DNA from 3 places in the Arthrobacter sp. 05T410 genome. Region 1 is predicted to be linked to each of the others. Evidence: riboswitches for the same ligand, from Rfam matches in the RefSeq annotation. Region 1 holds a riboswitch; each other region holds the start of a gene.
What was found. Region 1 has a riboswitch for cyclic di-AMP ahead of AC1DFR_RS16505 (hypothetical protein). Riboswitches for the same ligand answer to the same signal wherever they lie in the genome.
Positions count from the first base shown of each region.

Region 2: another riboswitch for cyclic di-AMP. It lies ahead of AC1DFR_RS12530 (NlpC/P60 family protein); the one in region 1 lies ahead of AC1DFR_RS16505 (hypothetical protein).
Region 3: another riboswitch for cyclic di-AMP. It lies ahead of AC1DFR_RS21285 (aggregation-promoting factor C-terminal-like domain-containing protein); the one in region 1 lies ahead of AC1DFR_RS16505 (hypothetical protein).

Region 1 covers NZ_JBFTLP010000015.1:49,389-52,652, forward strand. Annotated here, with positions in the region: gene AC1DFR_RS16500 (sensor histidine kinase) at 1-320, shown strand, start outside; gene AC1DFR_RS16505 (hypothetical protein) at 466-1,155, opposite strand; cyclic di-AMP (ydaO/yuaA leader) riboswitch at 1,163-1,365, opposite strand; gene AC1DFR_RS16510 (hypothetical protein) at 1,567-1,815, shown strand; gene AC1DFR_RS16515 (cation:proton antiporter) at 1,812-3,017, shown strand; gene AC1DFR_RS16520 (DNA alkylation repair protein) at 3,076-3,264, opposite strand, start outside.
Region 2 covers NZ_JBFTLP010000008.1:23,320-26,583, reverse strand. Annotated here, with positions in the region: gene AC1DFR_RS12535 (HNH endonuclease) at 32-532, opposite strand; gene AC1DFR_RS12530 (NlpC/P60 family protein) at 752-1,510, opposite strand; cyclic di-AMP (ydaO/yuaA leader) riboswitch at 1,806-1,975, opposite strand; gene AC1DFR_RS12525 (M23 family metallopeptidase) at 2,112-2,933, opposite strand; cyclic di-AMP (ydaO/yuaA leader) riboswitch at 2,938-3,152, opposite strand.
Region 3 covers NZ_JBFTLP010000032.1:19,288-22,551, reverse strand. Annotated here, with positions in the region: gene AC1DFR_RS21290 (bifunctional glycosyltransferase family 2/GtrA family protein) at 1-611, opposite strand, end outside; gene AC1DFR_RS21285 (aggregation-promoting factor C-terminal-like domain-containing protein) at 772-1,611, opposite strand; cyclic di-AMP (ydaO/yuaA leader) riboswitch at 1,611-1,770, opposite strand; gene AC1DFR_RS21280 (sensor histidine kinase) at 1,954-3,264, opposite strand, start outside.

The DNA.
Region 1 (3,264 bases):
TAGCGGACAACGCGCTGGCCCACACGCCTCCGGGCGGCCGCGTGTCCATCACGACCTCAATCGAGCAGAAGCGCGCCGTGATCACGGTGGCGGACTCCGGGACCGGAATCACCGGCGTCGATCAGGCCCGGATCTTTGACCGGTTCGTGCGGACGGCCGGCACCGGCACCTCACAGGGACAGCGGAGCTTTGGCATCGGCCTGGCCCTGGTCCGGGAGATTGCCGTCGCGGCCGGGGGCACCGTCGAGGTGGCCGCGACGGGCGACGAGGGAACCGTCATGAAGTTGATGCTTCCGCTCATGGGCAGCGGGAATCCCTGAGGTCCATCCGCCGGGGAAAGATATGCCATCGGGATCCCGGACTCCCGAATGCGAAGACAGGAAAGACCGGCGGTCGAGTTGCCCCCAAGGGAACTCGAGCGCCGGTCTTTCCGGACTGTCTGGCCCCGGGTCGGGGCCGTGCGGCTTAGGCGCGGACGAACGTCACGCCGCCGGTCGCGGTGAGCCAGGACAGCGGGTGGACCATGGTCTGGTTCTTGCCGTTCATGCCGCCACTGACCACCTGGCCGTTGCCGGCGTAGATGCCGACGTGGCCGGACTGGACCACCATGTCACCGGGCTGCGGCGTCGCCACAACGGTTCCAAGGCCAAGGAACGCGCGGGGACCGATGTCGCCAACGGGCTTACCCGCGGCGCCAAGGGCCTTTTCCACCATGGCGGTGCAGTCCTGGGTGATGCCCACCTGGCTGTAGGCGGCCGAGAGCATGATGGCGTTGCGTCCGCCCGCGGCCGGCGCTGCAGCCGGCGCTGCAGCCGGAGCTGCTGCCGGAGCGGCCTGCACCTGGATGACCGGCTTGGCCGGAGCCTTGGGCGCTGCCGCCGGGGCTGCAGCGGGAGCCGGAGCCGGTGCGACGGGCTGTTCGATGACCGGCGCGGCAACAGAATCCACTGCGGGGCGCTCGAAGCTGATCTTGACGCTTGAATCGGCGCTGACGGGGGCACTGACCTGTCCGGTGACGTCGACGGTCGACGCCGGAGCAGAGTCACGCTGCACGGGGGCGGTGGCGGCGTTGGCGGCCATTCCGCTGGTCAGGACCAGGCCGGATGCGGCGGCGAGGACGGCGGCATGGCGCGCAAAAGTATTGACTGAAGTCATGAAAAATGTAGCCTCTCCCAATGCCTGCGAGGTGAGCTGTCGGATTCGGATGGGAGGCACCCGGCCGCACTCCCGGGCCCGTCGTTGCGGGCACTGTGCGGCTTCACCCCAAGACCTGCATATCAGCAGATCAAAAGTGGTTTCCCCGTCTCTGCCGGACGTTGATGCGAGTTACCCCCGGGCCGCGGCAGAGTTAGGCAATCGGCTGGGGAGCGCCCGTATCGGAGACAACAGGCACTCATCAACCGTAGCGCGAACCGCACCCGAAAGTCACATTCAGGTAACGGAGCCGTGATGCCGGGCCGCAATTTGCCCATAGGGCGGCGCCGTTTCCGAACATAGGATGATGCCATCAGCACCACCGGAAGCGGAGGCCCGAAAATGAACAGCCATTGTGTCGCCATCTGCCAGTTGAGCACTCAGCCCCAAGAGGATTTCGACGTCAACACCGAGCTGCTGATCCTCGACGGCGGGGACGTCCACGTGAGCACATGGGACGCGGAACCGCGCGACGGGGGTTTCGACGAGCACATCCTCAATGACCGGGTGGACGCGCTCGGGTACATGGTTGTCAACGACTGGGCTTTCCTGGACGGCAAGGCCTATGCGGTGGTGGAACGGCGGTCAGGCCCGACGCCGGCCGGCCGCCGCGAACCGTGACCTTCCTGTCGCTGGCGCTGATCGCCGTCATCGCCTTGGCTGGACCCCTGCTGGCCCTGCCGGCGCGCTGGCACTTGCCTGTCATGCTGGGTGAGCTGCTGGCCGGCATCGCGATCGGGCGCTCAGGCCTGGCCCTGGTGGACCCCGCGGACCCGACGTTCACCCTGCTGGCCAATATCGGGTTTGCGCTGATGATGTTCGTGGCAGGCACCCACGTTCCCGTGCGGGATCCGCACATCCGTGGCGCCCTCGGCAAAGGCTCCCGCCGGGCGATGGTGGCCGCAGCGGCAGCGGTGGTGATCGGAACCGGCATCGGACTGCTGTTCGGGACTGGACATGCTCCCCTCTACGTCGTGCTGCTGGCCTCCTCGTCGGCCGCCCTGGTGCTTCCAATCGTCGATTCCCTGCGCCTCGGCGGGCCAGATGTCGTCGCTATGACAGCGCAGGTGGCAATAGCCGACACAGCCTGCATTGTGGCGTTGCCGCTCCTGGTGGATCCGCCCCACGCAGTCCAGGCGGCGCTGGGTGTCCTCGCGGTGACCGGGTGCGCGGTAGTGCTCTTTGTCGGCTTGCGCTGGCTGGAGCGCCAGGGAATCCGTCGGCGCGTGCACCGGCTCTCGGAAAGCCGCAAGTTTGCCCTGGAGCTACGGATCCAGCTGGCCGTGCTCTTCACCCTGGCCGGTGTCGCGACGTGGAGCAATGTGTCTGTGATGATGGCAGGCTTTTCTTTCGGCCTGGTGATGGCTGCGGTCGGCGAACCGCGGCGGCTGGCCCGGCAACTGTTCGCGCTCAGCGACGGCTTCCTGGGTCCGCTCTTCTTCGTGTGGCTGGGTGCATCGCTGACTCTAAGGGACCTGGCCGGGCACCCGGACATGATGGCCCTCGGCCTGTTGCTGGGGGCCGGGGCCCTGCTGGCCCACGCCGACCTGGCTTTCCTGGGACTCCCGCTGTCGCTCGGGGTGTTGTCGGCGGCCCAGCTTGGCGTACCGGTGGCTGCGGCGAGCATCGGCACGCAGCTTCAGGTCCTGCTCCCGGGCGAGGCCGCGGCCCTGCTGGTGGGAGCGCTGGTCACCATAGCCGCGGGCGCCGTCGCCGGGTCACGGGCGGCGAGGACTTTCGCGGTCCCGGCAAATGCCGGCGGCAAGTCCGGAAATTCCGGCAGCGCCGTTGGGCAGGGCGATCCGGGGGGTCCGAAGGCCTGACAGTCCGAATGTCTAAATGCCTGGGCCAAAGCCGAGCCGGCGGCGAAATTTCGGAGGGTCATTCTCCAATTGACGTGAATTGCAGCTCCGGCCTCCACTTTGCCATCTCTGCCTGGACCCGGGAGACGGCATCCCGGACTGCTGTGCCGTCGGCGTCGAACGTCCCGCCCGGCTCGCCGAGCACCTCGTTGGCGTGCCGGAGGAACCTGTCCCAGTCCCCCGCGCCCGCGCGCAGCGCCAGCAACGG
Region 2 (3,264 bases), on a different contig from region 1:
TCACCGGCTGATCAATCAGCAAGGGGGCAGATCAGGCAGCCGATTCAGGCAGCAGGAACGGATCCCAGGCCGGCGTCGGCTTCTCGAGTTCCTTGATCTGCCAGATGGCACCCTTTGGCGGGCCCGGAACAAAACCGATCTTCCAGCCCATCTCCGCCGGCGTATGGTCGCTCTTGGCGTTGTTGCACCGCAGGCACGCCGCCACCAGATTCTCCCAGGAGTCGGCCCCGCCCCGCGATTTGGGCTGGATGTGGTCGATGGTGTGGGCAGCCTTGCCGCAGTACGCGCAGCGGTGGGCATCCCGGCGCAGCACGCCGCGGCGGCTCACCGCAGTCATCGTGTTGTACCTGGGCCGGATGTAGCGGTTCAGCAGGATCACGGACGGGCGGCCCAAAATGTCCTGGGGGCCGACCACGGGGTCGTCCCCTTCGGCCACCACGCTGGCCTTTCCGGTCAGGACAAGGACGAGCGCCCGGCGGAAGGTGATGACCGCCAGCGGTTCATATCCAGCATTCAGAACGAGAGTGCGCATCCGCATACCTCTTCACGGCCGCACCCGCCAGCGGCACGAGGGCCGGCTGCCCTCTGCATGGTCGGGCTATGGATCGACAACACAAGAGTAAACACTCAAGTGCCGGATCACCGAATGTTTTTTCACCGGCGCGGTCCCCGGCGCGGAAAGTTCACTGCACAGCAACGCAAAAGACCCCCGCCGGGAGGCGGGGGTCTTTTGGAATGCTGGGGTTCGTGCTTAGGCGCCGACGCGGATGAAGACCGGGCCGGAGCCGACGTTGACGCTGTACAGCGCGGTGGTGCCGCCGTTCCAGCCGCCGTGCACTGCCATGCCGTTGCCGACGTAGACCGCGATGTGAGCCATGCCCACGCCGCCGTTCTGGTAGTAGGCGAGGTCGCCCGGGCGTGCCTCGGCGGCGCTCACGGTGCGGCCCAGGGACAGGTAACCTGCCGGCCAGCCGTGGTAGTGGATGCCTGCCGCGGCCAGGGCGTTGGTGGCGAGGGCGGTGCAGTCCTGCGCCACGCCGATCTGTGCGTAGGCAGCGGCGGCGATGGTCGCGCCTGCGCCGCTTCCGATGCCGGCGGGGGCCTGGGCAGCGACGCCGCCGCTGACGCCAAGCTCGGTGCCGCCGGCGCGGGTGGCCGTGGCGTCCTGGACCTTGACAACGGGCTTGGGAGCCTCGACAACGGGAGCCGGCGTGGTGGTCACGGCGGGCTTCTCGTAGGAGATCGCGATGGTGGAAGCGGCCGAGATGGTGGCCGGAGCTGCGGACTGGACTTCCAGGGCCGAAGCGGAGGTGGATTCGCGCTGAACATTGGTTTCAGCAGCGTTGGCTGCGATTCCGCTGGTCAGGACCAGACCGGAAGCTGCGGCGATGACCGCGGCCTGACGGCCCACGCCGCCGGCGTTGTCGCCGACAGCTTTAGCAATAACAGCCAGCGAGTTGGTCTTGGTGACCTCGGCGCGGTGCCGTGCAACGTTTGCACGAGTAGTCATTAAGTTCTCTCTTTCGTGATCCTTGGACCGCGCGCTTTCGGGCACGGACTGAGGACGCTCCGGCATCTTGGGGGTACGCCGGATCGCCCCGAAATGGGTTACTTAGCGAAGGGTGTACTGCGAAGACGCGCCAAAAGCGGAAACTGCATGCTGTCCGGGCTCGCTAGAGATTGAGCCTGCGGAACGTGATCCAATCCGGGCGCCGGCAAGGGCGGCACGTGATGTGGATTCCAGCGGGCTCGACAGAGCCTCGCCGGTGCGCATGCGCGCATAATTGTGGCGTGAAGACACGAAAGTAGCCTCTCCCAATGCCTACGAGGTGAGCTGTCGGATTCGGATGGGAGTCACCCGGCCGCGCTGCTTCCTGGGAAGCTTTACGACTTAACCCCAAGGCCTTCTTTCGAAGGCCAAAATTGGTTCCCCCGCCCCTGCCAGACGATGTAATGCGAACGGACCTTGAGCGGTGGCAGAGCTAGGCAATCCACTCAAGAGCGCCAACTTCGGAAAAGTTGGCGTGCTTCAAACCCTACAGCAGTCCGGATCCAATGTCACATTCAGATCACGGCGTGTCACAGGAAGTTGAGAGCAGCCCATCGTCTTTTCAGAGCCAGCCGAGCGGGTCAACGACATCGCCGTTGACCATCACTTCAAAGTGGAGGTGGCAGCCCGTGGAGGCGCCGGTGGTTCCGCTCATGGCGACGACGTCACCGCGGGAAACCTTCTGGCCGACCTTGACCGAGGCCGAGGACAGGTGGTTGTACGTGGTCTCCAGGCCGTTGCCGTGATCGATGACCACGCGGTTCCCCCCGCCGAAGGGATGCCAGCCGTTGAAGGTCACGGTGCCGCTGGCGGCCGCGTGGACCGCCGTGCCGCACTGGGCGGCGAAATCCTGACCGCGGTGGAACTCCCCCGCGCCCCCGGTAATGGGGCTGACACGGTAGCCGAAGGGCGAGGCCGTGACCAGCTGGTCGAGCGGCGCACCCAGGGTGCCGGCCGATGCCGCGCGGGTGATGGTGCCCACAGACTGGGCGCTCAGCAGCTGCTTGAGTTTCCCGTCCGGATCGCCCTTCGTGGTGACGGCCGTGCGGTTGAAGTCGACTTTGGCGGCGGCGGCAGCGGTGACATCCGGCTGCACGGCAGCGGAGAGCGCGCCGGACCCGCCCGGATTCGAAGCCATCACCGGGCTCGTGACGGGGACCGTCACGGTCAGAACCAGACCAGTTGCGGCCAGGGCGATCCCGGCCTTCTGCCCGACCCCGCTGGCCGCGGCAAAGTCCGTGACCTGGCGGAACGGACTGCGACGGCGACGGCGTTCATCCCGGTGCACGTCCCGCGGGCGTTCGGCCGTGTGTGCGACGACGGGACGCGGCTCCGGAGCGGGACCGGTCGCGCGGCGACGGCCCCTGGAGGTCTGGGTGGTCAAGAACGGTTCCTCTCTGGATGGCCTGCGAAGTTAGCTGTCGGATTCGGGTCAGAGAGATCAAAGACCCGGTCCGCCGTTGCAAGCAGCCACGCACAGATGCATCCCCAGGGGATCCTTCGGTGGAAGCTGCTTGCCGCTGACGGACTTCACCCCAAGGCTGCCGAAGTAGCAGCCGAAAGTGGTTCCCCCGCCCCTGCCAGGAGGTAGTTCTGCGACTGATCCGCTGGCAGGGCTCGGCTTCGGATCAGGTAACGCTTTGGTATCGGTACTGGGCACTAACTATAGGCGATTAAGCCGCCCGGTAATAAATCCGTAACCGCAATTGTGGACA
Region 3 (3,264 bases), on a different contig from region 1:
AAGTTGTAGCTGCGCGAGATGAATTCCCGTTTGGGTCCGCGGACCACGCGGGAGTTGCGGGTCAGCCGTGTCCCGATCGCCAGGTCGGAGTGCCCGGAAATGAGCGGGGCAAGGAGCGGGCCGAGGGCCGCCAGATCAGTGGAAAGATCCACATCCATGTACGCCAGGACCGGCGACGGCGAGGCCAGCCACACCTTGCGGAGTGCGTTTCCGCGGCCCTTTTCTGCCATATGGACCACCGTCACTTCGCGCAGCTCGCGGGCTACCCGTTCCGCGGCCTTGAGCGTTCCGTCGGTGCTGGCGTTGTCCGCCACGGTGATCCGGAAGGAATGCGGGAAGGCGCCGAGCAGGTACGCGTGGAGCCGGCGCAGGCAGGCCTCGAGGTCCCGTTCCTCGTTAGAGACCGGGATGGTGACGTCCAGCAGGGGCGTGCTGGCGCGCGTATCAATGGCCGTGCGCCGGCCGCCGGGGCCGGTCAGGGCCCCAGCGATCGGGCCCGGGACGGGTGCGTCGGCCAGCGCAAGCCCCGAGGGTGCCCCGGGGGCCGCCGGGCCGGCCGGCGTCGCCGTGGAGCGGGGCAGGGTTCCTGTGGCCTGGTCTGTGAATGTCATGGCTCAACTTTCCCGGCGGCCCATATGAAGGCTTTAGGGTCAAGCTGTGCGGGGGCTGTGGAAGTCCGGGCCGCCGGGGCCGGTCCGGCCGTGGAGACGCAAAGAGGCCCCGGATCCATGCGGATCCGGGGCCTCCAGGGCGGGGGCGGCTAGTGCCGGTTTAGTACCAGTTGTGTGCGTAGTGGAAGTTCAGGGCACCGCAGGGGGAACCGTAGCGCGACTTGACGTAGTTCAGGCCCCAGTTGATCTGGGTCCGGTAGTTGGTCATGTAATCGGCGCCGGCGCTCGCCATCTTCGAGGCGGGCAGGGACTGGACCACGCCGTAGGCGCCGCTGCTGGCGTTCGTGGCGGTGGTCTTCCAGTCGGATTCCTTGGTCCACAGCTTGTGCAGGCACTGCATCTGGCCGGGTGCCCAGCCATAGCTTCCCAGCTGGGACGCGGCGTAGGCCTGCGCGCCGGCGGGGTCGTCGACTGCGACCGGCGCGGCTGCCGGTGCCGGTGCCGGAGCGGCTGCCGGTGCCGGAGCGGGGGCTGCCGCGGGAGCCGGAGCAGGTGCGGGGGCTGCCGCGGGTGCCGGAGCAGGTGCTGCCGCGGCTGCCGGTGCGGCAGCAGCGGGCGCGTGGATCAGCGCTTCGGCTGCCTTAACCTCCGAGATCTGGGGAGCCACGTTCTTTTCCGTGGCAGCGGTCGGCCCAGCCACCTGGACCCGCTCGAAGTTGAGCTTGGCCAGCGGGTCGGCGATCGTGGCCGTCTGGCTCGCAACATTCGCCGTGTGGGCGCCCGGCTCTGCCGCCTGGCTGGCGGCGCCGCCACCCAGCAGCAGCGCGCACGCGGCGGTGACGACGGCGGCACGGCGGCCGGTTACACCGAGCCCGGCGGCGAACCGCGACAGGGCGGATGCCTGCTTGACCGGTTCGGCGCGGTGGCGCGACTTGGCGGCGCCAACTGAGCGGGAATGCGAACCGCCGTCAGGGCGTGTTTGTACCTGGAATTCAGTCATGGTGGCCTCTCAACGCCGGCGGAGTTAGCTGTCGGGTTCGGATGAGGTCATCCGGCCGCACGGAACATCACGTGTCGGCTTCACCCCGAGGGCGCATGAAAGCAGATTGCCCGGGAACTCTGGGTCCCCCGCCTCTGCCTGGTCCAGCGGAATCCGGGAAGCGGCAGAGTTTGGCGTCCGTCCGGATATGCGGCACCGATGGCGGCGCACGCTAACGACGCTACAGGACCCGGCCGCTTAAGTCACATTTTGGTAACAGGAGTCACAGTGCCGGGGTGTCGGGTTGCGCCGGGCTCACCGGTCGACCGTCCGGGTCGTTTGCGCCGGCGGCGGCCGTTCCGGTTACGCCGGCGGCGGCGAGGCGGGCAGCCGCACGGCGAACTCCGTGCGGCCCGGCCGGGACGTGACCTCGACTGTTCCTCCGTGGGCCTCCACGATCGACTGGACAATGGACAGGCCCAACCCGCTGGTGCCCTCGGACGTCGGCGCGGCGGTCGCCGTGCCGTGACCTCCGCGGCTGCCGGAAACGGCGCCGGAGGACGAGCGTGCCGCGACCCCGGACCCGACCCTCGCCGTCGCGACGGCAGAATCGGCGGGGACGGCTGCGGGGTTCGACGCCGGATTGGTGCGCGAGGCGTCGGCCCGGGTGAAGCGGGCGAAGACCCGGCCGATAAATTCCGGGGCGATGCCGCTGCCATTGTCTGTCACGGTGACCACGGCGCTGCCGTCAGCCGAGCGCATGACGCCCGTGACCACCTTGGTCCCGGGTTCCGTGTGCTTGCGCGCATTGGACAGCAGGTTGGCGAGGACCTGGTGGAGCTGGGTCGCATCACCGCGCACCACCACGGGCTCGTCCGGAAGTTCCAGCTGCCAGATGCGGTCCGGGGCCATGACTTTCTCATCGCTGACCGTCTCGATGGCCAGTTGGGTGAGGTCGACGTCGGAGATTTTGAGCGGCTGTCCCTCGTCCAGGCGCGCCAGCAGCAGCAGGTCCTCCACGAGCGTGGTCATCCGCTCGGACTGGCTTTGCACACGGGCGAGGGACCTCTCGCCGTCGGGGGTGAAATGCTCGGTCATCCGCATCAGCTCCGTGTAGCCGCGGATGGCCGTCAGCGGGGTGCGGAGTTCGTGCGAGGCGTCGGCGACGAACTGCCGGACCTTCATTTCGCTCTCCTGCCTCGCCTCGAGAGCGTTGGAGACGTTGTCCAGCATCTTGTTCAGCGCGTAGCCCACGCTGCCCACTTCCGTTCCGGGATGGGCCGCCGACGTCGGGACGCGGACCCCGAGCGCCACCTCGCCGGCGTCCAGCGGGAGACGGGAGACCTTGGTGGCAACCTCGGAGAGCTGTTCCAGCGGCTTCATGGTCCGCCGGATCAGGGCCGTGCCGGCGAGCCCGATCAGCACGAGCCCGCCTGCGGACACCACCACCATGGTCCAGACCAGGGAGGCCAGGGTGTTTTGTTTTTCTGCCAGCGGGAGTCCGGTCACAATCACGTCGCCGTACGGTGTTCGCGCCGCCGTGAGCCGGTAGGCGCCGGCCGAAAGGCTGCGGTCCACGGACACGCCGCTCGGGGTGAGGGCCAGGAGAACCTTGTTGTCGGCGGGGGAGAGGCTCTTGACCGCGCCGTCCCCGGCCAGGAACCCGGCCCTGCT